3 regions of the Paenibacillus sp. FSL R5-0914 genome follow, and region 3 is predicted to be linked to each of the others. Evidence: predicted binding sites of a transcription regulator. Region 3 holds the regulator's gene; each other region holds the start of a gene.
What was found. Region 3 encodes CtsR, which represses protease genes until heat stress. Its sites were predicted from a motif close to ATGGTCAATAAAGGTCAAACA; they were not measured.
Positions count from the first base shown of each region.

Region 1: a site for CtsR is predicted at 2,791-2,811, ahead of clpP (ATP-dependent Clp endopeptidase proteolytic subunit ClpP). Genes of this name have one in related genera too.
Region 2: a site for CtsR is predicted at 5,012-5,032, ahead of MKX60_RS28695 (endo-alpha-N-acetylgalactosaminidase family protein). Genes of this name have one in related genera too.

Region 1 covers NZ_JBBORH010000001.1:730,810-741,132, forward strand. The annotation lists gene MKX60_RS03020 (phosphoglycerate kinase) at 1-12, opposite strand, end outside; gene gap (type I glyceraldehyde-3-phosphate dehydrogenase) at 129-1,139, opposite strand; gene MKX60_RS03030 (sugar-binding transcriptional regulator) at 1,242-2,294, opposite strand; tRNA gene MKX60_RS03035 (tRNA-Arg) at 2,630-2,704, shown strand; gene clpP (ATP-dependent Clp endopeptidase proteolytic subunit ClpP) at 2,898-3,494, shown strand; gene MKX60_RS03045 (GDSL-type esterase/lipase family protein) at 3,590-4,228, opposite strand; gene MKX60_RS03050 (PdaC/SigV domain-containing protein) at 4,338-5,438, opposite strand; gene MKX60_RS03055 (SIMPL domain-containing protein) at 5,565-6,320, opposite strand; gene MKX60_RS03060 (HPr family phosphocarrier protein) at 6,471-6,740, opposite strand; gene whiA (DNA-binding protein WhiA) at 6,838-7,767, opposite strand; gene MKX60_RS03070 (gluconeogenesis factor YvcK family protein) at 7,912-8,859, opposite strand; gene rapZ (RNase adapter RapZ) at 8,917-9,816, opposite strand; gene MKX60_RS03080 (ROK family glucokinase) at 9,862-10,323, opposite strand, start outside.
Region 2 covers NZ_JBBORH010000003.1:1,237,223-1,247,545, forward strand. The annotation lists gene MKX60_RS28675 (cache domain-containing sensor histidine kinase) at 1-703, shown strand, start outside; gene MKX60_RS28680 (ABC transporter substrate-binding protein) at 823-2,118, shown strand; gene MKX60_RS28685 (response regulator transcription factor) at 2,146-3,777, shown strand; gene MKX60_RS28690 (S-layer homology domain-containing protein) at 3,877-4,890, shown strand; gene MKX60_RS28695 (endo-alpha-N-acetylgalactosaminidase family protein) at 5,034-10,190, shown strand; gene MKX60_RS28700 (family 20 glycosylhydrolase) at 10,285-10,323, shown strand, end outside.
Region 3 covers NZ_JBBORH010000001.1:1,530,243-1,540,565, reverse strand. The annotation lists gene clpC (ATP-dependent protease ATP-binding subunit ClpC) at 1-1,424, opposite strand, end outside; gene MKX60_RS06575 (protein arginine kinase) at 1,460-2,524, opposite strand; gene MKX60_RS06570 (UvrB/UvrC motif-containing protein) at 2,553-3,077, opposite strand; gene MKX60_RS06565 (CtsR family transcriptional regulator) at 3,108-3,569, opposite strand; gene MKX60_RS06560 (GNAT family N-acetyltransferase) at 3,956-5,128, opposite strand; rRNA gene rrf (5S ribosomal RNA) at 5,549-5,665, opposite strand; rRNA gene MKX60_RS06550 (23S ribosomal RNA) at 5,740-8,668, opposite strand; tRNA gene MKX60_RS06545 (tRNA-Ala) at 8,850-8,925, opposite strand; rRNA gene MKX60_RS06540 (16S ribosomal RNA) at 9,027-10,323, opposite strand, start outside.

The DNA.
Region 1 (10,323 bases), 800 kb from region 3:
CTTTTTGTTCATGATTAATTCCTCCACACCCAAAGTTGTTTCTAGCAGGAAACAAGAAATACATTTAGAAAGAGCGGAAACAAGGAACTTCTGTTTCCGCTCTATAGATGTTACTTATATCAAGTCGATTACTTAGCGATTTTAGCGAATTTCTCCAAAGTACGAACCAATTGTGCAGTGTAGGACATTTCATTGTCATACCAAGCAACAGTCTTAACGAGTTGTTTGTCGCCAACAGTCAATACTTTAGTTTGTGTAGCATCGAACAGGGATCCGAAAGTCATACCTTTGATATCGGAAGATACGATTTCATCTTCAGTGTAACCATAAGTGTCTGGATCGGAAGCTGCTTTCATTGCTGCGTTGATTTCTTCAACAGTAACGCTCTTATCAAGAACAGTTACAAGCTCAGTCAGGGAACCAGTTGCAACTGGAACACGTTGAGCCGCACCATCCAATTTACCTTTAAGTTCTGGAATAACAAGACCGATTGCTTTAGCAGCACCAGTAGTGTTAGGAATGATGTTTTCAGCTGCTGCACGAGCGCGTCTGAAGTCACCTTTAGCGTGTGGAGCATCCAAAGTGTTTTGGTCACCAGTGTAAGCGTGAATTGTAGTCATCAAGCCTTCAACGATACCGAACTTGTCGTTCAATACTTTTGCCATTGGAGCTAGGCAGTTCGTTGTGCAAGATGCGCCGGAAATAACAGTCTCAGTACCATCAAGAATGTCATCGTTAACGTTGTAAACGACAGTTTTCATGTCGCCAGTAGCTGGAGCGGAGATAACTACTTTCTTAGCTCCACCTTTCAAGTGTTTTTCAGCTGCTTCTTTAGTTGTGAAGAAACCTGTGCACTCAAGTACGATATCAACGCCTAGGTCGCCCCATGGCAATTCTTCAGGGTTGCGGTTAGCAAGAACCTTAACTTCTTTGCCATTGACTTTGAAGAAGCCATCATGCACTTCAACATCACCTTGGAATTTACCTTGAGTTGTATCATATTTAAGCAAATGAGCAAGCATCTTAGCGTCAGTCAAGTCGTTGATTGCTACCACTTCGATACCTTCTACATTTTGAATACGGCGGAAAGCAAGGCGTCCAATACGTCCAAATCCGTTAATTCCAACTTTTACACTCATTGAATAGTTCCTCCTAGAATTCGTTTTATTTATTCAAAACAGACCGTGAAGCCTGTCATGACAACAATGTTAAGTATGATGCAAGATATATGTTCTAGTGAGTTACGAGGATATCTGTAACTGATTATCAATTTCCTTGCCGATTTCCACAGCAGCAGCCTCGTCGGTGACGAGTATATTCTCCTGCCCGAAACGCAGCATGGCATGAATGGCTTTGGCCTTTGGTTTGCCTCCAGCAATACCGATGACTGTCTCCGTCCGAACAATATCTTCTAGACGTAGTCCCATCGTAAGCATCGTATGGACAACCTGACCATCTTCGTTAAAGTAATACCCAAAGGATTCAGCCACGGCTCCCTCACCCTGGATTTCTGAGACAGTTGCCTCATCCAGCTTGCGGCGGCGAGTCATTTCAATGGCATCCCCAATCCCATGTACAATAATACGCGAACTGCGGATGATTTGTACAATCTCACCAATATTAGAGTCAAGTGCTAGTGACTGGTAGGCATCCCCACTAAGTAAATCAGGTACATGCAGCAACCGGTAATTCGCTCCTACCCGTTTTGCCATTGTTGAGGCGATCGTATTGGCTTGAATCTCCATACTCTCTCCTAATCCACCACGCGCCGGAACAAACCAAGCGTTCTTATAGGAAAGGGATAACGGCGGTGTCAGTTGATCAGCCATGTCGGCAAGCGTTGATCCACCTGTGACAGCAACTATATCATCTGTACGAAGTACACTGAGCAGCGCTTTTGCACCCGCTCGGCCAAGCTCACGTTTGGTGAACGGCGATGACTCACAATCACCCGGCACCACAATAACTTTATCCAGACCGTACGTTGCCCGAATTTTCTCTTCCAGCTCATCCAGACCAAACAGGCTCTTAACGACCGGCTCTAGCAAATCAAGCAGTCTACGCCCAGCAGCGCTAATGCGCATGCCAACACTCTCGATCTCAATGAGCCCTTGCGATTTCAGAAGATCCGTCTCGGCACGCAGTACCCGCTCAGTCATATCAAGCGAAGCGGCAAGCGTTCTGCGCCCAATTATATCGGACAGCATGATCTGATGAAGAATCGTGTACCGTCTCTTAAGGGTTTCCATGAGATCAGGCAGAAGCTGCTTTTGGATATCTAATAAATTACGCATACTTTCACTCCTGCAACTTCGTCTTCCTCTATTCCCTTGTTCATGGTCTCAAAATGTCCCGGGTAAACTTTTTAAGTCCCACTCATATTCTAACCAAATATTGCTCGAAGTGCAAGTCTTCCGAGAGTAGAATTCTCAAGCGCTTGTCTTCTTATACATTTATAAGATTGGGAAAGAGGTTCTGCTCCAAAAAACCTGTCATTAACAATCCAGATTCTTTAGCTGAGTGAAACACAATGTACGCTTGTCCACCTTGAAGACAAGGGATAGAGCCTGAGTACAGTATTATTAATTCATTGCATTTGCACAGAAATTGTATTATAATCATTTTTGTTGCGCCCGTGGTCCAATGGATATGACGTAGGCCTCCGAAGCCTGAGATCCAAGTTCGATTCTTGGCGGGCGCGCCATTAATTTCACTTTTGCACATAATTTAGTAGTGCCTATACTACTACTTAACCAAAGAGCCGCGTGTCGGCTCTTTTTTTTGAATATAAGTTTGACTTTCTTTGACTTTTTGTTTGAATTTGTTTATCATGTGGGTAATACGGCAAGAGTAAAAATGAATACATTTGAAGAACCAATATCAAGGAGGTTTTCCACGTGAGTTATATTCCTATGGTAGTAGAACAGAGCAACCGCGGTGAGCGCGCTTATGACATCTATTCCCGCCTGCTGAAGGACCGCATCATTTTCCTTGGAACGGAGGTTAATGACGTGGTAGCCAATTCTATCATCGCACAAATGCTGTTCTTGGCTGCCGAAGATCCGGAGAAGGACATTCACCTTTATGTGAATAGCCCCGGCGGTTCCATTACTGCAGGTATGGCTATTTTTGATACAATGCAGTACATTAAACCGGACGTTTCCACCATCTGTGTGGGTATGGCAGCTTCTATGGGAGCTTTCCTACTTAACGCTGGCGCTAAAGGCAAACGCTTCGCACTGCCTAACAGTGAGATCATGATTCACCAACCTCTGGGTGGTGCTCAAGGTCAAGCAACGGATATCGAAATCCGTGCCCGTCGTATCCTCAAATTGCGTGATAAGTTGAATCGTATTCTTGCAGAACGTACAGGTCAACCGCTAGAACGTATTGAGAAGGATACAGATCGTGATTACTTCATGACTGCTGCAGATGCGGCAACTTACGGTATCGTTGATAAAGTCATCGAGAAAACACTGCCTAGCGGTGTGTAAGCTATAAAACAACACAAAGAGGCTGTGCCCTATCCACTTGATGGTTAGCGCACAGCCTCTTTACTTTTCAGACCACCACTTCATACGAATCTCAGTTAAATCAAACCGCCATATCCAAGCGCATCGAGTTTCTCAGCAATCACACGGTAGCCTCGGCCATTCGGATGTAAGTGGTCAATCGATAATAGCCCTCTCTCATTTCCTGCAAACTCACTATAGATAGAAGCAAACCCACATACTCGGCTACTATACTGTGAGGCATAGCGGTTAAACTGCCGCACCCACTCTGTAGCACCCACTACCTGAGGATAAGGATTATACAGTCCCACAATCCGAATGATAAAAGGTCTACGCGTTCCCGTCTTCAATTGGAAGAGGATACTCATAATTGCAGCAAAATTTTGTTTGCATTCTTGCAATGATCTTCGCAGCTCTTTAGATAAATTTTCAGGTTGTCTAGCTGCAGCCTTCGCAGCATGGATTAAATCGTTGCCACCGATGGATAGAGTGATGATGTCGGCTGCTCGAATGGCTTCGCGAGTCATTGCACTCCCCCGCAGCCGCTGTTCCAGTTCAGAAGTAGTCAATCCATTCACGCCCAAATTCGTAGAGGCTACATTAGAACGCAGTCTCCCTTCCGCCATTCTACGGTACACCGGTACAAAACCGTTCCCTGGCAGAGCGCCAAATCCAGTCGTCAAGGAATCGCCAATTGCAGTGTATTGATAGCTCATAGCTCTCCCCCGTTCATAAACTAGTTACTCCATTTAGCATATGAATTCGAGGTGATTCTGGTAAGGGGGAGATGTCCAGTGGTGACACTAGCGGGTACGACTTCTCTATTTATTTTACAGCAGCAAATGGGCTACCGCCTTCCGGCAACAATTCTTTGAAAGTAAAGGGATATTCCGGGAACCCCGCAGCATAAGCTGTGTATTCATACAATTGGAAGAACAGAACGACCTGATCATCCTTCAGATAAAAATACTTTTCCGTATTCAATCCGTTGAACCCTCCCAAATAACTTTCCTCCGCTTTTACTAGCTTGTTCAACTTAGCATTCAACTCTTTTTTGTAGTTTGGGTTAGCTCCGAACAGGTCGCCCAACAGTAGACGTTTGCCATCCTTGAGCGAAAAGGTAAACGCCTCCCGATTGGTCATACCATGAGCGCCGCCCGTATCGCTATACTGTGACATCACTAAGCTGATCACACCATCCTGATTGTAGGTCACCACATAATCTATATCATAGGTATACTTAGGCTCTGACCCGGATCGATTCGAGATATCCTTCTCTGCGCCTGCAGCGAATTTCATGGCACTTTCTTTCAAAATATCATTTATGGCCTGCTGTGCATTGGAATTGCTTAATCCACTAAACTTCGGATAATCAAGCTGGATCAAAGCCTCTTTTCGATCCTTAGCATAGGTCTCCGTGGTTACTATCAACGCATTCTGTGATCTATTCACCACATTCAACCTACTAGAGCCCCGACTCCAATCCACTTTATAGCCCAAATAATCATTTAACAGACCGGATGGAACATAGAGCCGGTTGTTTATTAGCTTTCCTTCATACTCTCGAATGTAATAATTGTTCACCCAAATTGAAGTACCATAGCTAGATAACAGCAACTTGGCCTTAGTCGTTCCCTTTCCGATCGTGTATGCATTTTCTTTTTTATCATAAGTTAGAGGTAATTGCAGCACATCACGCATAAAGGTAATCGGAATCCAGACCTTCCTTTCCTGCAAAATACCTGTCTGCTGAGAAATTACCCCGTTCGCCTTTAAAGCTATACTTGCAGCAATAGCCTTGCTCTTCGTCTGATCAGACGCTGCATAACCCTTATCACTAGGCAGCAATCCTCCACCAAGCAATAATCCCGCCGACATCAAACCTATGCCCCATTTGCGTACTGTTTCTTTTGAAATATTCATCATCTTGTTTTCCCACTCCTTTCCAGTTTATTAAACCTAATCTTGGAGAATTTACACAAAAAAAGAGGCGCCCCCCACTATTACTAGTGGAAGATCACCTCTCCTCTCTGCAATCATCTTGTTCTGCTACTATTTCAATTCATACATTACGCTCAGCTGTGTTGTAACTTTAACTACTCCCGGTTGAACGGATGTGCTTGCACCAGCATCTGCTGCAGCCATTTCCATTTTTAGATTTTGTTCAAAATAAACCGGAGTGACATTGCCATCATTTTGGCTGACCGTGATTACTTGACCCAAGCTACGTTTAGCTGCCTTAGCAATAGCACCTGCTTTAACATCTGCGTTCGCCATCGCCTTTTCAATCACCTGAGCTTCAAAGGCAGAAGTATCTTCCACGGAAAAACGTGCATTTCCGATATTATTTGCCCCCGCCGCAGATGCAGCGTCTAGCAATTCACCAACCTTGGTCAGATCTCTATAGGACACTAACAGTGTATGATTCGCGTTGTATCCTTTCACTTGCTGTCCTTCTTTTTCGCTATAACTGTAGTTGGGTTGCACATAGAATTGGGTACTTTGAATATCCTTATCTGCGATTTTCCAAGTCCCCTTCAGTAGTGTAGTGATCTTTTGGATTTTAGCAGCATTTGTTTTTTGCGCTTCTTGCGCAGTTGTAGCCGTAGTATCCACACCGATGGACAAGTATACAATATCCGGCTTGATGGACAATTCACCTTTACCTACTACACTAACGACATTTTTCTGCACTTCATCTGCGTAAGCCTTTGCGGGACCTTGGAAGACTCCACTCATGCTAATCCCTCCAATTAACAAACTTCCTACAATCAACACTGAACCAATCTTTTTTACCAAACCTTTCATATTTGCCAGCCCCTTTCATCTTTTGTGATTTGTTATTATCCTCTAGACGAGTCTTTTTGGTAAATGTTGCACAGTTAAAATCTATTTTTTGGTATAAAAAAAAGCCCCTGGGGGCTTTTTAGTCATGCGATAGAAAGTCATTTCAAAAGATTATTGGTTCTCAAGCTCTTCTTTGCTGACGAGACTCGTCAAAGCGTTTACAGCTTGATCCGCGTCTGCACCATCCGCGCTGATATAGATCTCCGTGCCGGAACTGATCGCTAGGCTCATAATACCCATAATACTTTTGGCGTTTACTTTTTTATCGTCTTTTTCCACGAAAATCTCCGACGAAAACTTGTTAGCTTCTTGCACAAACAATGCTGCCGGTCGAGCGTGTAGCCCTGTCTTCAACCGAACAACTACCGGGTGCTTTGTCATGAAACGCTTACCCCCTAATTGAGTTCTCCCCAAAAATTTCACATTAATTTTATATTATTATATCATTATAACGTAAACCACACTAGAAAAAAAGTGACTAGCCGCCTCGAACCTTGTCCGCCAGTTCATCAATCTTACGAAGACGATGATTTACTCCGGACTTACTAACCGTACCTTTCAGCATTTCACCAACCTCTTTAAGGTTGATATCTGGATGTGCCATTCGAATTTCTGCAACTTCCCGCAGTTTATCCGGTAAGCTCTCCAGACCCACTTCTCGCTGCAGCAGTTTGATATTCTCAATCTGCCGCACCGCGGCACTTATCGTTTTATTGAGATTCGCGGTCTCGCAGTTCACGATCCGATTCACGGAATTACGCATATCGCGCATAATTCTTACATCCTCAAATTTGAACAACGCTTGATGCGCCCCGATCAGACTTAAGAATTCGATAATCTTCTCGCCTTCTTTAATGTATAGAATGAACCCTTTTTTACGTTCAATGCAGCGTGCGTTTAGGTGAAATTCACCAGCCAGATCGACCAGTGCCTTACAATGCTCCTCATACATCGAGGAAATCTCCAAATGGTAAGAGGAACCCTCCGGATTATTAACGGATCCGCCCGCCAAAAAGGCACCCCGCAAATAAGCACGCTTACAGCAGTTATTCCCAACAATCTCTTTATCAATACCGTCGGTAAAAATAAATCCTTCGGACACAATTCTGAGATCATTTAAGATTTCCTGTACGCGACTAGGGATTCTAACGATATAAACGTTATTTTTCTTCAAACGCATTTTTTTACGCACGAGTAGCTCAATATGGACCTGGTAATATTTCTTAAGTAAAGAATATACCCGCCTTGCAATCGCGGCGTTCTCCGTCGAAATGTCGAGAATCACCTTTTTGCTTGAAAGCTGCACAGATCCATTCATACGGATAAGCGCTGACATTTCCGCCTTCTCACAACAGGGCTCACTCTCCACCATCGTCAGCTCTTTTTTTGTAAGGGCCGCAAAAGACAAGGGTCTCACCTCTTTCTGAAAATAAGTACGTCATTCATATATACAAGCATTAACGCCTTCGGCGTCCTTTTGAGGACGGTAAGCGTTTAAGCGAGAAATATAAGAAAGTATAAGTGTAAAACTTATATTTTCTTATATTTTAAGTTATACCCTAGGGTTTCTGTTTATCCAATCTTGCACAAGCTGATAGATATGATGACTAAGCTTATCGGTATCATGCCTTAAATAAGTTCGGAATAACACTAGCTTATCCGCTATAACTTTATATGCACTGCCTTCTAGTACATCCTTATCGAGCTGTACCGGACGCGCACCCTTCTCAGCGTACTTCGACTGCACCTGCTCAGGAATTTCACCATCATTCACAATAATATAATCAAATAAATGAATCCCAATATGATCATAAACGGCTTGTAGATGGTCATTTACAGTATAATTATCCGTTTCACCAGGCTGAGTCATTACATTGCAGACAAAAATTTTGATTGCATCAGAAGATACAACTGCTTCTGCTAGCTTCGGAACAAGTAGGTTCGGAAGAATGCTCGTATATAGACTCCCTGGACCCAAAAGAATTGCATCAGCATTTCGAATCGCTTCAAGTGCTTCAGGCAACGGTTCCACATCAGCAGGCTCCAAAGAAACCCGTTTAATGATCCCGCCTGCTTCCGGTATCTTAGATTCACCCGTGATAATCGTACCGTCCGACATTTCTGCACGCAATACTACGGCATCCCCCGCAGCGGGTAATACCCGTCCGCGAACAGCAAATAATCGGCTAAGCTCACGAACAGCTGTGACAAAATCGCCAGATATATCTGTAAGCGCGGCAAGAATTAAATTGCCAAGACTATGACCCGCCAAGCCTTCGCCCGTGTTGAAACGATATCTCATAATATCCGCCATGAGCGGCTCTACATCAGCCATAGCTGTTAATACGTTGCGGATGTCCCCAGGAGGCGGCATTTGCAGTTCACTGCGCAAAATGCCCGAGCTTCCTCCATCATCTGCTACGGTAACTATAGCTGTAATATCTAGCGGCTTTTCTTTTAAGCCGCGAAGCATGACAGATAGCCCCGTGCCACCGCCCATAACGACGATACGTGGACGCTGTCTTTGTTCTTCAGCCACTATGGACCCCTTCTCTCATTAGTGCCGATCACGCTCGGAATCCCGATGACTAACGGCTACGGATTCCGTTTCGCTGACGCCCAGCATTTTGCCCAAATATTCAGAAATGGCTACTGAACGGTGTTTCCCGCCTGTACAGCCAATGCCGATAATAATCTGGGATTTACCTTCCCTACGATATTGCGGAATTAAGAAATGAAGCATATCGAGCAGTTTGGTCAGGAACACCTGTGTTTCAGGCCACTTCATTACATAGTCATAGACATCGCTGTCCTGACCTGTTTTTGGCCGCAGGTGATCCACATAATGTGGGTTAGGCAAAAAGCGAACATCGAAGACGAGGTCTGCATCAATAGGAATACCATACTTAAATCCGAACGATGTAATGTTGACGGAGAGTGTACTTTTTCCTAAATGCGAGAACCGAGAAACGATCTTCTCCTTGAGCTGCACTGGTTTCATACTGCTAGTATCCAGACATAATGTAGCTGAATTCTTTAATTCCTCAAGCATTTTACGTTCCAGCTTGATACCATCAAGCGGAAGTCCCTTAGGCGCTAGAGGATGATGACGCCGGCTTTCCTTGTAACGCTGCACAAGCACCGAATCCGTAGCATCCAAGAACAAGATTTCACAGCCAATGGTTGACTCATCTTTAATATAGGCTAGAGACTCGGACAAAGCAGTGAAGAATTCCCTACCGCGCAGGTCAATCACAAGCGCTACCTTGGCGATCTTACCCTTCGACTGCTCAATCAGTTCTGCAAACTTAGGGATCAGCACCGGCGGCAAATTATCGACACAGAAGAACCCTAGGTCTTCCAGACTCTGCACAGCAATTGTCTTACCCGCACCTGACATTCCAGTAATAATGATCAGGGTGGCTCCAGCCGTTGGAGTATTGTCCAATTCGGTCATTAAAGCGTCCCCTCCCTAAATTAGTATATGAATACTCCCTATCTTTTAAGAACGAAGCAGAAGACCTGCTGCACCCACAATACCTGCATCATTACCAAGCTCTGCAGGAATAATCGAAACACCAGTCTGAAGCGGAGCCGGTGCGAGCTTAGCAAACACACGACGAACTTCATCAAATAGAATATCTCCAGCCTTAGACACACCACCACCAATGATGAAGACCTCAGGGTTAAGCACGGCTGCAACAGAAGCCATAGATTTACCCAGGTAGTATGCTGCACGGTTTACTATGCGAATCGCTACTTCATCGCCAGCCTTAGCCGCATCAAAGACTTCCTTCGCAGCAATCTTCTCTACCATTGAGAGGGAAGTACGATCACCACGAGCTACTGCATCGTTAGCCATACGAATAATTCCTGTAGCGGAGGAAACGGTTTCCAGACATCCCATATTACCGCAACCACATTGAATGGCTTCCAAATCCGGCACTACAGTGATATGGCCAAG
Region 2 (10,323 bases), on a different contig from region 3:
TCTGCTCTACCATCATGAAAGGCAAGAGGTGGAGAAGCGAAAGGCGGAGTTTGCAGCACTTCAGTCGCAGATCAATCCACACTTTTTAATAAATACACTCAATTCAATCAAGTTTATGGCTTTAATCAGTAAAGCAGATAACATACGGAATATGACGCATGCGCTAACTCGTCTGTTGGCTTCTTCTTTTAATCGAGGTGGAATTCTGACTACGATTGATGAGGAAATAGATCATTTAAAGAATTATTTGTATATCATGGAGATTCGTTTTGGTAGACCGATTCAAACGAGATGGGAAGTAGATGAGGATTTAGCAGGTTATTATATATTGAAATTGCTAATACAACCTATTTTAGAAAACAGTATTATTCATGGACTAAAGAATGTTGACTATCCTGGTATCATCGAAATCATAGTGAGCAAACAAGCGGAAGATCTTCTTATAACTATAGCTGATAATGGTGTAGGCATGTTGGATATGGATGCTCAGGAATATGACAGCGATGGTATACGCCATCAGCATTCTTTCAGTGGTATGGGAAACAGTAACGTTAATAAGCGAATTCAGCTACATTACGGGAGGCGTTACGGTTTAAAGTACGAGAAGAATAAACCTCAGGGAACGATAGTATCGATAAGACTACCGTTGATCGACACGCCGGAGGATGAGATGCAGGATCAGTTGTTAGGGGAGGGAGGATGAAGCAAAATGCTGCGGAGGATCATAAAAGATCATAGTCCAGAGGGAAAACATCATTCATGTGTAACTTCAGAGGAGGTATGATGGTATAAACTTTTTTTCGAAGGCTGTGATTAATAGAAGTGAAAATAATACTCCGTGTGTCCTTAATAGGGATCATTTCTCTTATTTTTGTAGGTGGCTTCTTCTCTTTAAGTAAGTTTAGTCCCAAAGGAGGGGCAATAGAGCAACAACAGGGAAAGGTGAATCTGGATCAACCGATTAAAATAAAATTCGGCATGTGGGAAGCGAAGACAGATATCAAATTTTGGACGGAAAAAGTAAGAGACTACTCTAAAATTAAGCCTAATGTAACGGTTGAAGTAGAGACAATTCCCGATAATAGCGGTCAGTATTTAAAGGTTCGTTTAGCAGCCAATGATTTGCCGGATATTTTTTACCTGAAGCCAGATGACCTACTCACTTACAAAGCAGTACTTCTTCCACTGGATGGATTAACCGCAGCAAAAAACAATAAATATCCCGCTAGATTAGATCATTCCATTCTTGGTCTACCACTTGTATCCTTCTCTGAATATGTCTATTACCATCCAAGTATCTTTCAAGAGGCCGGCGTAGAGATTCCGCAAACGATGGATGAATTTATGGATGTGATGATGAAGATTAAAGCGCATGGCAAATATATTCCGATTGCGATTGGCGGGAAAGAGAATTGGACGTTCTATCCTTTCACTGAGTTTGGGCCGCCTCTACTATCCAAGGATGAAAATTATTTATCTTCAATCGCACAGACGAAACGCCCTTTTGGAAAAGGTTCTCCTTTCGAGAAAGCAGCAGTGATGATTAAGAAAATAGCAGAGAATGAACTAGCAGGGCCCGATGCACTCAATATTGGTGTGGATCAGGCAACGCTGCTGTTTCAAAATAATAAAGCGGCTATGCTTGCACTCGGTCAGTGGTATCTTAGAGATCATTTATCCAAAATGAAGGATGATAAAGATTTAGATGCGTTCACATTGCCCTGGAGAGAGACAACTTCAGAGCGTTTGCAGGCAATCACTATGCCAGATCAATATATGGCGATCAATAAAAACTCCAAAAATACGGAAGAAGTTAAAGCATTTTTGGAGTGGGTATTTAGCCGGGATGTTTACCAAGTGTATATTAATTATTCGCAAAATTCATCGACAGTGATCAATATTGAATCATTCCTGCCGTTCTTCAACAATGTTCAAGAGAAGCACCCCTTTGAGCCGTTTATGTACCTGGGGATCGATGAGAAGTTTGAAAAAGTAAAAAATGCCATACAGTTTGATGAAAAGAAGGCTGCACAAGAAATTTTTTCAGGTGCTGAGGTGTCCGATATTCAAGAAAAATTGAATGATGATTGGGAGATAGCGGTTGAGGCTTTGAGGTAATCCTATAGATCAATTATGGAGGGATTTATGATGAAATTTAAAGCTCTCATTGTTGATGATGAACCATTAGCTAGGTTAGCCCTCCGGGAGTATATATCCATTGCTTCGACCGATTTTGAGATTGCAGGGGAAGCAGGAGATGGTAAGGAGGCATTAAATATGCTGAAAATCCATCAGGATGTGGATCTAGTTCTGGCGGATATTCAAATGCCAAATATGAATGGAGTAGAGCTACTCGAAGCACTGAATAACACTACTTTTTCGAATCAACCGTTAACCATCATGCTTAGCGCATACGGAGATTATTCTTTTGTAAGAGATTCCTTTGTGCTCGGCGCCTTTGATTACATTGTTAAAGCCAAGTTAGATGAAACTTATATTGCACCGGTACTGACTAAGACTGTGGATGAATTGAAGCGGCGGCAAAGCTCCTCAAAGACAGTATCAACATTAGAAGACGTAGAAGCTTCGATCTGTTCCGTTCTGCATCGACTTTGCCTATCGGATTCTTTAGAAGTGACAGATGATGATATAACGCCTTCGTTGGAGCTTGTTCGAAAGCATATGGGGGAAAAAAATCTGGAGGTTGCGCTTCTTAGGCTATCAGATACCGTTCAATTTGAAGATTCACACCGTATGATTATGCAGACGATACGAACGGTAACGAATCGAAGTAGAAGTGAAGGGATCTGCAAAGTATGCAGATATGATGACAGGCATTATGTTTTGTTCTTCTCTTTTCCAGAGCAATGCAGCATCATCGCCATTCGTAGATTGACAGACATAATCTTGTCTGAGGTGAGCATGAGATTAAAGCAATTTATTAATTTGAAGCTTTCTATGGGCATCAGTGATATTGTGGATGGTCATCAGCAGTGGAACCGATTATTCCGCCAAGCTGAACGATTAGCAGGGTTGAGTTTCTACCAGGGGTACAATCGATTATATTATCCGGAAGCTGAAAGGCGTCCAGCTATTAAGGAAAGTGACTGGAAAGAGGCATGGTATTTGGCTAGAACCGAAATGCTGAAGTCATTAAGTGATCCGGATTTAATGAAATGGCAGGAGGTCTATGAACACTGCTGTAGCTTGTTGATTCAGCGATACCCTTGTTCACCTGAGCTTATCAAATCAGATGTAGTCGATATGACTTGGGAGGCAAGTGCATTAATTTATCAAAAAGGCGTTTCTTGGGAAAAGCTTCATGATAAGCTGCCTTATCCTATCACGGATCATATTTATAAGCAGGAAACCTGGGAGAATACGGTGCATTGGTGCCGACTGTTCTTGGAACATCTGCATCAAAAGCTGCATCCGAAAGATCAACCCAAGGAATGCTTTCTTAGCCCTGTTGTTGCTAAAACGAAAGAGCTCATAGAGAAAAACTTTAACGAAGATGTCCATTTGTCGAATATTAGTCAGATTGTCGGTGTAAGCGAGAGCTATTTAAGCAAACAGTTTTCCAAAGAAATAGGTGTTAATTTCATTCAGTTTCTGACGAATCTGCGAATCGAGAAGGCTAAAAAGGCGCTGGAGAGCGGAATGAAAATATACGAGGTTTCTGAGCAAGTAGGATACGTGAATCCAGAACATTTCAGTCGTATTTTTAAAAAAATCACAGGAATTAGTCCCTTAGCTTATCGCAGAGAGAATGAATAACAAAAATAATCAATGTTGAACAAAATAAATCATGTGTATCCGATTTCAAAATCCATATGATAGGGGGGAGTTAAAATTCACGGGTGAAGGGATGTTCTTATGAGACGCAAACGATTCACATTCGCACTAATCTGTACGTTATGTTCTTCCATGTGGTTGAGTACAGTCCATGCTGAAAAAGTCTCTGACTTCGAGATGCAGACATCAGCTACTGAATCTGCTAATTCTACGTTCACCGTTACATTAAAGGGTAAAGATATTCAAGACTTATACGCATATGAAGCTAAATTTAATTTTGACCCGAAAGTGCTTGAGATTGTAAAAGCAGAAACGAAGATCAAAGGCTTTTCTGTATCTCCAATCGTGAAAAACAATGAAATTACGATAGCCCATACCAAGATCGGAAATGTGAATGGTGAAAAGGGTAATTTGGACATTGCCACGATTACCTTTAAAGCTAAAAGGGCTGGTACAACTGCAGTAAAATGGACCGCATTAAAGGTTCTTGATCGTAATCTGAAAGATCAGGAATTCACCCCGAATCAATCCTCAACATTCACCAAGATTTTCAGCGATATCGTCTCACATTGGGCGAAGCAAGATATCATGGAAATGGTCACTAAAGGAATTGTTGAAGGCATGGATGCCGACAGCTTTGCCCCGAATAATAACATCACTCGCGCACAATTCGCAGCTCTTATAGCCAGAGCATTAGATCTTAAAGAAGGTTCTGGAGGTAATCCGTTTACGGATGTGAAATCAGGAGTTTGGTACGAAGATACGGTAAAGAAAGCTTATGCAGCCGGAATTATTAGTGGTTTGTCCAAGACGAAATTTGCTCCGGAAAAAAGCATTACTCGTGAAGAAATGACAACGATGCTGATGCGAGCGAAAGCTTATGCTTCCGGTGTAAAGGTCGATAGTATGGCCTCAGATTCCACCACTGCGTTTAAAGATGATAGTAAAATAAGCCCGTGGGCTAAAGCGTCGGTGGGCTTTGCCTTGAAATCTGGATTAATGAAAGGTAGAACTCAGACTACATTTGCACCAAAAGAATCTGCTACAAGAGCGGAATCAGCCGCTGTTATCAAGCGATTGTTAAATTCCAAGTAATACAAAAAAACATATAATGACGCACCTTCTTATGGAAGGAGGGCTCATTATGTCCTTGTGATGTCAAAAACATACAATTAAAGGAAATATGTGAATTGATAATGTTCATTCTACTTATATTTAAGTGAAAAGAGGTCATAGAGATGAGAAAACGTTACAAAGCGGTTAGCTTGCTATTGACGTTGTTGCTAGGGGTACAGCTTGGCTTGCCATCGGCAGCCGTATTCGCGGCTCAAGAATCGGACGTGTATTTCAGAGATTACAATGATGGCAACATCGAGGGATGGGCTGCAGCTAAGGGGACCACTACTTTTTCGGCGGATCAAGGTGCTGTTAAGGCGGTGACACAAGGGGTTGTTATTTTAGCAGACCAAGATTCACCTCAGGTTGCCAATGCTGAATATGAGGTGAAGTTAAAATTTAGTCAGCCTGCCACACGATTTGGACTGGTCTACCGATTCGTCGATAGCAATAACTACAATGTTATCCAATATGATGCGGGTTCTTGGGGCTGGGATGCAATGAAAGGAGGGACGGAATCGTATGGAAATATTACGGCTCCTAGTTTTACCTTTGCTGCTGACCAACAGTATACCCTCAAATTGCGCTATGAGAAAGGTAGCGTAGCTTTATCGATCGATGGCAATAACGTGCTTACGACGAGTCTTCCCTCATTATCGACAAGTGCAGGGAAGATTGGACTACGCAGCTGGTTTAATAACAAGACCCTATGGATTGACGATGTGAAGGTAACTCCAATTGTATCCACTGATCCAGTACCGAGGCCGATTACGATTACTGAAACTCTAAGCTCTGACACCATGAAGGTTGAAATCGATAAAGAGTTCCCTCGGGTTAAACAATACACATGGTTAGACAGCGGCGCGGAAATGTATGGACAGTTAAATGGATTTAATGAGATAAAAATCAACGAGAAGTCCTATTTCATAGTCGCTTCTGATTTTAGTAAAAAAGCAGCAGATGCCACTCATGGTGAGTCTGCAGCCTACACGCTTCAGATTCCAGAAATTAAAGTGAATCTCAAAGTTGAAATGGAGGTTCAGGATAACATTCTTCAGTTCAAAGTGGCCAGCATTGAAGAGAATGGTACTGAAAAAGTAAGAACGATCGAATTCCCTGATCATGACCTTGTCTCTGTAATTGGAACCCAGCCTACAGCGCAGGAAACGGCTGTCCGGATAACTGGGGGCTGGAACGTTGTACAGGACGAATTTAACGATCTTAAGACAGGAGTAGCAGACGTGAGTGGGGGTCGTGCATACGCATTCGTTAACTCCGACGTCTTAGCTGCGAGTGTAATCACCAATGTAGTAAATGGTTTTGATAAGGTACGTATTAAGGTAGGCGATGATACAGCACTCCATACGAAGAAAGCAGCGTTATCAGGAGGCTCATGGGTTTATCGTGGAAGTACTGTGCTTGATCCGGAGCCACTGCCTTGGGCTAAGGTTGTACTGACTCCAGATGCGAATGGAGACAAAGTTGTTGACTGGCAAGATGGAGCTATTGTATATCGTCAGAATACGGATGCTCCAACCGGCAGTGAAATGATAAGGGACAATATCTCTTATATCAGCATGAACATCGGATCTACTACAACTTCTCCGTTCTTGCGTGCTTTTGATAATGCGAAGAAGATCTCTAATCTCACGGATGGCTTTGGACAGCTGATTCTATTCAAAGGATATCAAGCGGAAGGTCATGATGACTCTCACCCAGATTACGGCGGTCATATCGGTATCCGTCAGGGTGGAGTGAAGGATTTTAATTATATTTTGAGTGAAGGAAAGAAATACAATATCCGCGGCGGTGTACACATTAACGCAACAGAATACGCGCTGGATGCTTTCGGCACCAAAATGGAAAATATGAATCAGCCATTGAGTAAAGGTTGGGGCTGGCTGGATCAAACATTCTATGTTAACAAAACCAAAGATGTGGAATCCGGTGAATTAAAAAGACGTCTGGATATGCTGAAAAGCGACACAGGCGACAACCTATCGTTTGTATATGTGGATGTATATGATGGTGCCGATTACAATGCGAAGAAACTCGCAGATTATATCAACGGTAACGGCTGGATGCTCGGAACAGAATTTGCAGGACCTCTGTTTGAGCAGGCAGCTTGGGTTCATTGGGGAACAGATCCGGGGTACCCGAACCAAGGTGACGATAGCAAGGTTACCCGTTTCCTACGGAATCAATCGCTGGATGGCTTCTTAACAACCCCTTTACTGAAAGGGAATAAGCAGGTAGGGGTGGGTTACTGGCAGAACAGTGCTCCATTCTACAGCTACCAATCAACTAGTGCGGCATTCTTCAATCACAATCTACCAACAAAATATATGCAGCATTTCCCGATCATCAAGATGACCGATAACCGTATTGATTTTGAAAAGAAGGTTGTAGTTGAACGTAAGCAGGACGGTAAGATCCATTTAAGTAAGGATGGTCGTGAAATCGCTATCATGACAGATAGCAGCAACATTAGTGACAGTACGGTCTTTATTCCATGGAGTCCTGAGACAGAAGATAAAATCTATCACTGGAATCCAGCGGGTGGCCAAACGACTTGGAGTCTTCCAGACTCATGGAGTAACGTAACGACGGCACAGTTGTATAAGCTGACAGATTTAGGACGTGAGCATGTTGGCAGTGTAGAAGTAACTGGAGGTAAAGTCACACTTACCGCGCAGCCGGGGATTGGTTATGCCCTGTATAAGACAACAGCTGCTGAAGAGCCGGAAATGGCATGGGGCGAAGGGAGTTCGGTAAAGGACCCTGGCTTTGACAGCCAAACATTCGGTAGCTGGAAGAAATCTTCCACAGCTGCAAGTGATGATCACATTAAATTTGTGAAGAACAGTAACGCCGATGACCAGCTTCAAGTGAAGGGTCCTGGTGATGCAGTAATTCAGCAGGAGATTACCGGACTTACACCGGGCAAGACGTATTCTGCATCAGTATGGGTGAAAGTAGATGGGAAACGCACCGTGGAAATCGGTGTGAAGCAAGGGGCTGACAAGGTTGTCAATACACTGGATAACACAGAGCATGGCTTTTTAGCCCAGCAGCATAAATATGTGAGCACGAACTTCCAGCGGATTAAGGTTACCTTTGATGCGGTTAGTGAGACCGCCAATCTCTATTTGAATGTAGAAGATGGAAGTTCGACTGTAACCTTTGACGATGTAAGAGTATGGGAGAATCCAACCAAGACTGACGCTGGTAATTCTGTATTGTTCGAGGATTTCGAGAACGTTGATGAGGGCTGGGGTCCCTTCGTTTATTCTAAAATAGGTCCAGTTCGTACGCATTTAGTTGAAAAAGGCGACAATCAGATCATGAATTATGTTCTGGATGGTAATTGGTCGCTTAAAACGAATGAAGATGCAACCGGTGAATGGCTGCGTACATTGCCTCACACGCTCCGAATGAAGGAGGATAACCGTTACCATCTGACGATGGACTACAATTCAGATGAGATGGATATGTACACAGTGGCTATTCGAGTGAAGGAGAATGGGGTAGTTCGTGATCTGGTGAGTGAGAATTTGAAAGAAGGACGCGACACGCTGGATCTATCTTTTACAACCGAAGGGGCGAAAGATGCCTATCTGGCCATTATCAAAAACAAGCTGAACAGTCAGAAGGAGTTAACCGGTACGCTGGTGGTCGATAACATTCGAGTCGATGATGAGGGTGCGATCGTTCCGGAGGAAGGTGTACTTGTTTCGACTATTACACTAACGCCAAATAAGATGGATCTGAACAAAGGACAGTCAAGCACTGTTAGCGCTCAGGTAAAACCAGCAAATGCTCAGGACCGGACACTGCTCTGGACTTCTGACCATCCGGAAATTGTATCGGTGAATCAGGCCGGAAAAGTTACTGCACTTCAAGCGGGAACAGCCATCATTACTGCTACCGCAAAGGATGGAAGTAAAAAAAGTGCAGCCTCGACGATTAATGTGTATATGCCTAACACGCAAATTCCACAATCGCAAATGACTGCAACGGCGAGTAGCTTCCAGCCTGGAGGTGAAGCGAGTCTTGCACTCGATGGAGATATGTCTACAATCTGGCATACGAAATGGACCCCGGCACACTTACCGGAATCCATTACTTTGGACCTCGGAGGCAAATATAACATTAATCAATTCAATTATTCACCTAGAGTATCTGGAACCAATGGAACGATTACAAGCTATAACCTGTACACGAGTGTTGACGGAACGAATTTCACAAAAATTGCAGATGGATCATGGTCCCTCGATCAGACCACAAAAATTGTTCGCTTTACAGCTGTAGAAGCAACACATTTGAGACTTGAGGCTATAGAAGGCGTGGGTACCTTCGCATCTGCTGCAGAACTCAATGTGTTCAAGACGGAGGATGAGGCAGAGGTAGTAAAAGTCACAGGCATCGCTATGGATAAAGAACAGCTAGAGATTAAAGTAGGCAGCACGGGCGAATTGAACGCTGTAATAGAGCCTCTGAATGCTTCGAATAAAAAAGTACTCTGGAGCAGCAGTGATGAAGCTGTAGCAACCGTTGAACAGCAAGAAGGTCATGCTCTAGTTAAGGGATTGAAGGTAGGCGAAACCGTAATTACGGCAACAACAATGGATGGGGGCTTCTCTGCGACCAGCCGAGTTATCGTAACAGAAACAGACGGTGAGTTAAAAGCTTCCTCTACTTTGACAGCGCCAAGTCAAGTTCAGCCAGGAGAAGTGTTCAAAGTTCAATATGGACTACGGAATCTATCTGATAAGATTTTTGCGCAGGACATCGCCCTAGAGTATGCCGCGGATGTTATGGAATTCGTTGAGGCGCGTTCGTTAATTAGTGGGGTAAGCGTTATTGATTCAATCAACAGCACCCCAGGTAAACTTCGCTTTATTGTAGCAAGTGAAGGTGCGACCCATGGAATTAGTAACAGTGCAGATGTCCTCGAATTAACCTTTAAAGCGAAGGAAGTTAACCAAACGGTAAATGGGGCAATCGCCGTTAAGAGTGCAATCATTTCAGATGATCAGGGTAAAGAAATTTCGGCAGCGATCTCTTCCGTAAATGTAGAGATTGGTAAGAAAGGAACGCAAGGCGACATTAACGGTGACGGCAAAATAACGATTGGTGACCTGGCAATGGTTGCAGCGCAGTACGGCAAGACTACAGCAAGCCCAGATTGGGAGAAAGCGAAGAAAGCAGATATTGACGGTGACGGCAAAGTCGGGTTGGAAGATTTGGTTATTATAGCACGCAAAATTGTAGAGTAATCAAGATCATAGGCCAGGTACATGTGTGAGTAACTAAACATGATGTACCTGGTTTTTTTCAAAAGGGATGATTTGACTAGTAGGAGGATGACAGATGAAAAAATGGGTGTACGCCCTTACAGTTTTTTGTCTA
Region 3 (10,323 bases):
TCTTCAGGTGTAACCTCTGAATCCGTGCGACCCTGTTTTTCTTTCCATTGATTCTTAGTCGTATCAAGCTCTTCACGGATTTTTTGCTCTGTATCACGCAAGGCTGCCGCTTTTTCAAACTCTTGACTCTGCACTGCGGAATCCTTCTCCTTACGGATATCATCCAAGCGCATCTCAAGTTCCTTCAGATTTGGCGGGATGGTGTAAGAGTGAAGCCTTACTTTAGATCCTGCTTCATCGATAAGGTCAATCGCTTTATCTGGCAGGAAACGGTCCGGGATGTAACGGTCGGACAACTTCACTGCTTCCACTATAGCTTCATCCGTAATCTTCACACGGTGATGCGCTTCATAACGATCGCGAAGTCCGAAAAGAATTTGGACCGCTTCCTCTGGAGAAGGTTGATCCACCGTAATCGGTTGGAAACGACGCTCCAATGCTGCATCTTTTTCAATATATTTACGATATTCGTCAAGCGTAGTCGCACCAATGCACTGAAGTTCTCCACGGGCTAACGCCGGTTTCAGAATGTTAGATGCGTCAATCGCACCTTCCGCGCCACCAGCACCGATTAGCGTATGAAGCTCATCGATAAAGAGCACGATATTACCTGCTTGGCGAATCTCATCCATAATTTTCTTGAGGCGGTCTTCAAACTCACCGCGATATTTTGTTCCAGCCACTACTGAGCCCATGTCGAGCGTCATGACGCGTTTGTCGCGAAGTGTTTCTGGGATTTCATTATTGATAATCTTTTGTGCAAGTCCTTCAGCGATAGCTGTTTTACCAACACCAGGTTCACCGATCAGTACCGGGTTATTCTTAGTCCGGCGACTCAGTACCTGAATAACACGTTCAATTTCTTTACTACGGCCGATAACTGGATCTAGATTGCCCTCCTTAGCATAGGCGGTCAAATCGCGCGCAAGACCATCTAGGGTCGGTGTGCTGACGTTAGCCGGAGTCCCGCTATGACTAGAGGCAGCCTCGCTGCTTCCTAGGAGCTGAAGAACTTGTTGACGAGCTTTGTTCAAGCTGATGCCGAGGTTATTAAGCACACGAGCCGCGACACCTTCCCCTTCACGGATAAGTCCAAGCAAAATATGCTCAGTGCCAACATACGTATGACCCAATTTGCGGGCTTCGTCCATCGACAGCTCAATCACTTTTTTAGCGCGAGGAGTATAAGCAATGTTCGTAGGCTGTTCTTGACCTCTGCCAATCAGTGTCTCCACTTCGTCCTGGATTTTTTCAAGACCTAGCCCTAAAGCTATTAATGCCTTAGCAGCAATGCCGTCTCCTTCACGAATAAGTCCGAGCAAAATATGTTCTGTACCAATATTGTTGTGTCCTAAACGAACAGCTTCTTCCTGCGCCAGCGCTAGCACTTTTTGTGCGCGTTCCGTAAATCTTCCAAACATCATATCTCCTGCACCTCCATGAATAATAAATATCTATATTAATGTTGTGTTCCCAGTGTCTCTCGGAGCAGTTTTGCCCGATACATATCTCGTTCAGTAGCGTTCAGCTCATCGCCGAACATCTTTTGCAGAAATCCTGGCTGTGTCTTAACGTTAAGTTCATTAAGCACTGAAATCGAAAGACCTTCCAGAATGCCAAGGTCAACCCCAAGTCTCACATCAGACAGGCGTTGAGCGGATTCTTTAAGCTCCATAAGAGCTGCATAACATAAAATTCCGTAAGAACGTTTCACTCGGTCTGTTATTCTCAGGGCGGAATCAACAAGCAACCGTTCACGTGCATTTCGCTCATGCTCAATAATCTGGGTAACTACACTGTGAAGGTTCTCTATAATTTCACTTTCCGTTTGACCGAGAGTGATCTGATTAGAAATTTGAAAGATGTTCCCTACTGCTTCGCTACCCTCACCGTAAATTCCTCTTACAGTCAATCCCACTTGGTTTACTGCAGACAATATGCGATTGATCTGATGAGTCATTACAAGCGCTGGTAGATGCAGCATTACCGAGGCACGAAGCCCAGTACCAACATTGGTGGGACAACTAGTCAAATATCCTCTTTTATCATCAAAAGCGTAATTGACAGCTGCCTCGAATATATCATCGATCGCCGTCGCACGATCCCATGCTTCTCTAACCTGAAGACCAGGAAACAGACACTGGATTCGCAGATGGTCCTCTTCGTTAATCATGATGCTGACCGACTCATCTTCATTTAATAAGACAGCCGCACTGCGCGAATCATTAGCCAAGTTAGGACTGATTAGATGCTTCTCAACCAGTACCTTTTTGTCCAGTTCATTCACTTCATCAAGCTTTAGGAGTTGAAAAGATCCGAAATCTGCAGCTGCTTCCTCATGAAACACAGGAGCCAGTAGCTCTAATACTTCTTCCGATTGCTCTAAGGAAGCCAGCATTGGGAACGGAAGATGCTCTAGATTACGGGCAATACGCATACGACTGCTAATTACAATCTCGGAATGACTACCTCCAGAACGCATCCAATCACTAAGCGCTTGTTCAGTAAATCGGAGACTTGACATGTCATATCCCCCCTATATATCAAAGACTTTACTCTTGTGCTATTTCTTTTTCAAGTTTACGAATCTGATCTCGCAGCTCCGCTGCTTTCTCGAATTCTTCTTGTGTAATACTTTGCTGTAATTCCTGCTTGAGTTCATCAATTTGGCGTCTAAACACAATCTGAGCTCCTGCACGTTTCGGAATCTTACCTACATGTGAAGTACTGCCATGCACTCGCTTAAAAAGCGGGTCCAGTGCGCTGTTAAAATATTCATAACAGGAGCTACAGCCAAAACGGCCTAATTTGCTAAACTGGGAGTACGTCATCCCACAATTCTCACATTGCAGACTCTGCGTTGTCTTCGTTGCAGCCGACTTCTCCTTGCCGGCACCTTCAAGATCAAGCAGACCTGAGAGCAGACTGTGGATGGAGAATCCTCCAGCCGTTCCGGGAATGAGTTCACCCTTCTCCCGTGCACAGCTCTCGCAGATATGAAACTCCGTCTTCTCTCCATTCACGATCTTAGTGAAGTGGAGTGTTGCCGGCTTGACGCCACATTCCTGGCATTGCATAAGCGAAAGCCCCTCCCTTATGGTTGACAATTATTTGCCTAACAAAGAGATTAACATCGCCTTCATAATCTTGGCACGAATCTCATCCCGGTATGGAATCTTAACCGTTAGGCATTCCCGAGAAACAGCAGCGCGCATAAGGCACGCTTCACGCTTACTTAGAAAACCAGCTTCCTCCAGCTGATAAATCAGCCCTTCAGCAGCGTTCTGATCAATCCCGCCACCTATAGTATGGTTTAAATGGGCATGCAGTGCCACGTTAGGCGGTAATTCAAAACGTTGAATACGAATATATCCCCCGCCACCACGCTTACTTTCCACCACATAACCTTTTTCTAGAGTAAAGCGTGTACTGATGACATAATTGATCTGTGACGGTACGCATGAGAACTGGTCCGCCAGGTCATTTCGCTGGATTTCCACCGTACCTTCGGGACTTTCATGCAAAATATTCTTCAGATATTGTTCGATAATATCAGAGATATTGCGCATCACTCATCCTCCAGTGCTTAAATCTTATAATACCGATTGCAACTTGCATTCATAATGACAATGGTCTTTAATTGAACTTAAACATTTGTGGATAATCCCACGTGTTCAGAGGATCGGATCGCTGTCAATATGCTTCGTTGACTTTGACTTTCTTTGACTTTTTAATATTATAACATATTCTGTGCTAATTCCAAGTGGATTCTCTTATTTTTCACTTTTTTCAGCGAATGTATTCGGAAATAAAGAACTCTCCCAACTTCTTTCGAAGGGGAGAGCCTAATTTTTGTCAAGTATAAACGCCTTCGGTATCCTTATTAGGGCGATAAGCGTTTATACGAGAAATATAAGGATAATGTATAGCATGAAACTTATACTTTCTTATATTTTTAAAAATGATCAAATAAAGCTGTCTGTGCTTGTGGAATAATTTCTTCAAACCATTCCAGTGCTGCTGCGTGGCCAGAGACACTTCCATAACGAGCCATCTCTGTTGGTCGTTTGTATCCAAGCATCAAGGCTGTCAAAGTGCCTATATCACAGCTCAAGTCTGCTTCCGCCCGTTCCCCTTCCACTCGAATCAAAGTAGCCGAGCCCTCATTAGAGATATTCCATGCCCATAACCCATCATTCCAAGGTGCATACTTATCTTCGATATATATAAGCTGCTTCATTTGACTACTGTTTCCTCTGAAGGTGTAAGTTTCAATGAATGACTTGGCATTAACAATCCGCCCCATAAAATAAGGATAATTCTCTTGTCCTATACGTGGATCTGGCAGCAAGAAAGGTAACATGTCATCCGAAGGCACTAGCTTTAAGGATGCACCGGTCACCATCGAATCATGGTTCGCAAGAAATGTCCACAGCCCCTGCCGAGCTTGTTCATTCAAAAAAACAAATTCATCAATGACCAGTTCTCTGTTCTCTACCTTATACAGCACGTATCCCTCTGGTTCACCACTCTTGGAGTAAAATACTGCACTCTTTCCTTCATCATCTAGAACAGAGTTCTCCCACCAATCCAAATCGCGCTTAAGTGTCCCGTTATAACTGACAGCGAATCGATTGTATAGGCTATCCAATACTTCAATATCTTTGATGTCCCGTTTAACCTTGCCCTCAACTTCAACCTTTTTGGGAAACTTCGCTACTGGAATAGAGTATTTCTTATATTCACAATAAACCTCCCAGCCAAATTTACGATAAAACGGAATCAAGAACGGGTGTAGAAAAGAGAGCGTTTGACCTGCCTCATTCATCGTATGCAGTGCATGAGACAAAAGATTTGCCACATGTCCTTGTCTGCGGTTCTCTGGCCATGTAGCCACTCCTGCTATACCACCCATAGGTACCACTCTGCCCTGTATGTAGACTTGGAAAGGAATAATCGTCAATTTAGCTTCCAATGTTCCGTCCTCAAAAGCACCCCATACCTGTTCAGGCTTGAATCTTTCCTTAGCACTTGCTCTTTTTTCACTAGGAAGCTTGTACTGAAAAGCATATTCTGACAAGTTCATGCTTGCATCGAATTCTTCTGAACGTAACTGTCTAATTACCACAAACTCACCTCATCCTTTATAAAATTACTTTTAGGATAAGTATAACAAGAGCGTCAATTGTACGCTAATCTATTGCATTATTTATAACTTTATTTTTAGTTATCCACAGCTCTATGCAGTTTTAAAAATAGTCTTGAAATCTTGTCACATCCAAGTTAAAATAGTTATCCACTTATCAATAGCTCTATCCACATAATCCCGGCTATATCCACAGCAACCCGTGTACTACTTAGGTTTTCTGTTGACAGATCCATATAAATATGTATTTAATCCACACTATTTAGGGATTATTTCTCCTTCAATCATCTATCCACATGTGCGTAACTTTTCTGAAAATTCAAAAGTTTATCCACAAGTTTTCCACAGTCTATAATAAACGCAAAAAAGCCACTGTCGATTACTCAACAGTGGTCTAATTGTGCTTGGCAACGTCCTACTCTCCCAGGACCCTTCGGTCCAAGTACCATCGGCGCTGGAGGGCTTAACGGTCGTGTTCGGGATGGGTACGCGTGGAACCCCTCCGCTATCGCCACCAAACGGGCATTTACAGCGTAAATGCTCAGGCTTAATCGCCTGAAAACTGAATCCGAATTGAATTTGCGTTCTAAGTATAGGATAAGCCCTCGACCGATTAGTATTGGTCAGCTCCATGCATTACTGCACTTCCACCTCCAACCTATCTACCTCGTCGTCTTCAAGGGGTCTTACTAATTGGGAAATCTCATCTTGAGGGGGGCTTCACGCTTAGATGCTTTCAGCGCTTATCCCGTCCGTACGTAGCTACCCAGCCATGCTCCTGGCGGAACAACTGGTGCACCAGCGGTACGTCCATCCCGGTCCTCTCGTACTAAGGACAGCTCCTCTCAAATTTCCTGCGCCCACGACAGATAGGGACCGAACTGTCTCACGACGTTCTGAACCCAGCTCGCGTACCGCTTTAATGGGCGAACAGCCCAACCCTTGGGACCTACTTCAGCCCCAGGATGCGATGAGCCGACATCGAGGTGCCAAACCTCCCCGTCGATGTGGACTCTTGGGGGAGATAAGCCTGTTATCCCCAGGGTAGCTTTTATCCGTTGAGCGATGGCCCTTCCATGCGGTACCACCGGATCACTAAGTCCGACTTTCGTCCCTGCTCGACTTGTAGGTCTCGCAGTCAAGCTCCCTTATGCCTTTGCACTCTTCGAATGATTTCCAACCATTCTGAGGGAACCTTGGAACGCCTCCGTTACTCTTTAGGAGGCGACCGCCCCAGTCAAACTGCCCGCCTGACACGGTCCCCGTACCCGATTAGGGTACTAGGTTAGAACCTAGATACGATCAGGGTGGTATCCCAACGGCGCCTCCACCGAAGCTTGCGCTCCGATTTCTACGGCTCCCACCTATCCTGTACAGATCGTACCCAAATTCAATATCAAGCTGCAGTAAAGCTCCATGGGGTCTTTCCGTCTTGTCGCGGGTAACCTGCATCTTCACAGGTATTAAAATTTCACCGGATCTCTCGTTGAGACAGCGCCCAAGTCGTTACGCCATTCGTGCGGGTCAGAATTTACCTGACAAGGAATTTCGCTACCTTAGGACCGTTATAGTTACGGCCGCCGTTTACTGGGGCTTCGGTTCATAGCTTCGGGTTACCCCTAACCACTCCCCTTAACCTTCCAGCACCGGGCAGGCGTCAGCCCGTATACTTCGCCTTGCGGCTTCGCACAGACCTGTGTTTTTGCTAAACAGTCGCTTGGGCCTTTTCACTGCGGCCCCCTCGTGCTATTCACACTACCGGGGCACCCCTTCTCCCGAAGTTACGGGGTCATTTTGCCGAGTTCCTTAACGAGAGTTCTTCCGCGCGCCTTAGAATTCTCTTCTCGCCTACCTGTGTCGGTTTGCGGTACGGGCACCTTCTCCTGGCTAGAGGCTTTTCTTGGCAGTGTGAGATCATGACCTTCGCTACTGTAATTTTCGCTCCCCATCACAGCCCAGCCTTAACGATGTGCGGATTTGCCTACACATCAGCCTCACTGCTTAGACGGACATATCCATCAGTCCGCGTCACTACCCTCCTGCGTCACCCCATCGCTCATAGCGGATTACGGTGGTACAGTAATTTCAAACTGTTGTCCTTCGACTACGCCTTTCGGCCTCGCCTTAGGTCCCGACTTACCCTGAGCGGACGAGCCTTCCTCAGGAAACCTTGGGCTTTCGGCGGATCAGATTCTCACTGATCTTTTCGTTACTCATACCGGCATTCTCACTTGTATGCTGTCCAGCGCTCCTTACGGTACACCTTCAACCCACATACAACGCTCCCCTACCCCAGATACATACGTATCTAGCCATAGCTTCGGTGGTGTGTTTAGCCCCGTTACATTTTCGGCGCAGAGTCACTCGACCAGTGAGCTATTACGCACTCTTTCAATGGTGGCTGCTTCTAAGCCAACATCCTGGTTGTCTGTGCAACTCCACATCCTTTCCCACTTAACACACACTTGGGGACCTTAGCTGATGGTCTGGGCTGTTTCCCTTTTGACAATGGATCTTAGCACTCACTGTCTGACTCCCGGCAATAAGTATATGGCATTCGGAGTTTGACTGAGCTTGGTAATCCTTGCGGACCCCGCACCCAATCAGTGCTCTACCTCCACTACTCTTATACCGAGGCTAGCCCTAAAGCTATTTCGGGGAGAACCAGCTATCTCCGAGTTCGATTGGAATTTCTCCGCTACCCCCACCTCATCCCCGCATTTTTCAACATGCGTGGGTTCGGGCCTCCAGTGCGTGTTACCGCACCTTCACCCTGGACAGGGGTAGATCACACGGTTTCGGGTCTACGTCCACATACTAAATCGCCCTATTCAGACTCGCTTTCGCTGCGGCTCCGTCTTCTCGACTTAACCTTGCATGTTAAACGTAACTCGCCGGTTCATTCTACAAAAGGCACGCCATCACCCATAAATAGGGCTCTGACTTTTTGTAAGCACACGGTTTCAGGTTCTATTTCACTCCCCTTCCGGGGTGCTTTTCACCTTTCCCTCACGGTACTGTTTCACTATCGGTCGCCAGGTAGTATTTAGCCTTAGCAGATGGTCCTGCTGGATTCATACGGGGTTTCACGTGCCCCGCACTACTCGGGATCCGTCTCGGAGAGAACACAGTTTAGGTTACAGGGCTTTTACCTCTATCGCGGGCCTTTCCAGACCTCTTCACCTACCATATTCCTTTGTAACTCCATGTGAGACGTCCCACAACCCCTAAGAGCAAGCTCTTAGGTTTAGGCTGTTCCGCGTTCGCTCGCCGCTACTGACGGAATCACTATTGTTTTCTCTTCCTCAGGGTACTTAGATGTTTCAGTTCCCCTGGTCTGCCTCTACATCTCCTATGTGTTCAGAGATGAGTAACTGCGAATTACCACAGCTGGGTTTCCCCATTCGGACACCCCCGGATCAAAGCTTGCTTACAGCTCCCCGAGGCAGTTTCGTTGTTCGCCACGTCCTTCGTCGGCTCCTGGCGCCTAGGCATCCTCCGTGTGCTCTTATTAGCTTAACCTTCGCTCCGATGTTTCGCTTGTTCGCACAATTGAAAATCTTCGCTTCCAGCTAATAACTAACGTACTTGTTTACACAAGTTTTAGCTAAAAGATGTTCTAAAACGCAAATTCGTTTCGGTATCCAGTTTTCAAGGATCAAGTTTAAAAATATTCTAGACATAACAAAAAGATGAAGTTTGTTGGTGGAGCCAAGCGGGATCGAACCGCTGACCTCCTGCTTGCAAGGCAGGCGCTCTCCCAGCTGAGCTATGGCCCCGCAAATTCCATCAAAACCGAACAAATGGATACGCGTTAAATGATTTTGGAAGTTTAACTTCCGATTTGAATGTCTTCATTGCAGAAGACGATTCTCCATAGAAAGGAGGTGATCCAGCCGCACCTTCCGATACGGCTACCTTGTTACGACTTCACCCCAATCATCTACCCCACCTTCGGCGGCTGGCTCCCTTGCGGGTTACCCCACCGACTTCGGGTGTTGTAAACTCTCGTGGTGTGACGGGCGGTGTGTACAAGACCCGGGAACGTATTCACCGCGGCATGCTGATCCGCGATTACTAGCAATTCCGACTTCATGCAGGCGAGTTGCAGCCTGCAATCCGAACTGAGACCGGCTTTGATGGGATTGGCTTCACCTCGCGGTTTCGCTTCCCGTTGTACCGGCCATTGTAGTACGTGTGTAGCCCAGGTCATAAGGGGCATGATGATTTGACGTCATCCCCACCTTCCTCCGGTTTGTCACCGGCAGTCACTCTAGAGTGCCCAGCATTACCTGCTGGCAACTAAAGTTAAGGGTTGCGCTCGTTGCGGGACTTAACCCAACATCTCACGACACGAGCTGACGACAACCATGCACCACCTGTCTCCTCTGTCCCGAAGGCCGCCACTATCTCTAGTGGATTCAGAGGGATGTCAAGACCTGGTAAGGTTCTTCGCGTTGCTTCGAATTAAACCACATACTCCACTGCTTGTGCGGGTCCCCGTCAATTCCTTTGAGTTTCAGTCTTGCGACCGTACTCCCCAGGCGGAGTGCTTACTGTGTTAACTTCGGCACCAAGGGTATCGAAACCCCTAACACCTAGCACTCATCGTTTACGGCGTGGACTACCAGGGTATCTAATCCTGTTTGCTCCCCACGCTTTCGCGCCTCAGCGTCAGTTACAGCCCAGAAAGTCGCCTTCGCCACTGGTGTTCCTCCACATATCTACGCATTTCACCGCTACACGTGGAATTCCACTTTCCTCTTCTGTACTCAAGTCACCCAGTTTCCAGTGCGACCTCAGGTTGAGCCCAAGGTTTAAACACCAGACTTAAATGACCGCCTGCGCGCGCTTTACGCCCAATAATTCCGGACAACGCTTGCCCCCTACGTATTACCGCGGCTGCTGGCACGTAGTTAGCCGGGGCTTTCTTCTCAGGTACCGTCACTCCGATAGCAGTTACTCTACCGGACGTTCTTCCCTGGCAACAGAGCTTTACGATCCGAAAACCTTCATCACTCACGCGGCGTTGCTCCGTCAGACTTTCGTCCATTGCGGAAGATTCCCTACTGCTGCCTCCCGTAGGAGTCTGGGCCGTGTCTCAGTCCCAGTGTGGCCGTTCACCCTCTCAGGTCGGCTACGCATCGTCGCCTTGGTGGGCCGTTACCCCACCAACT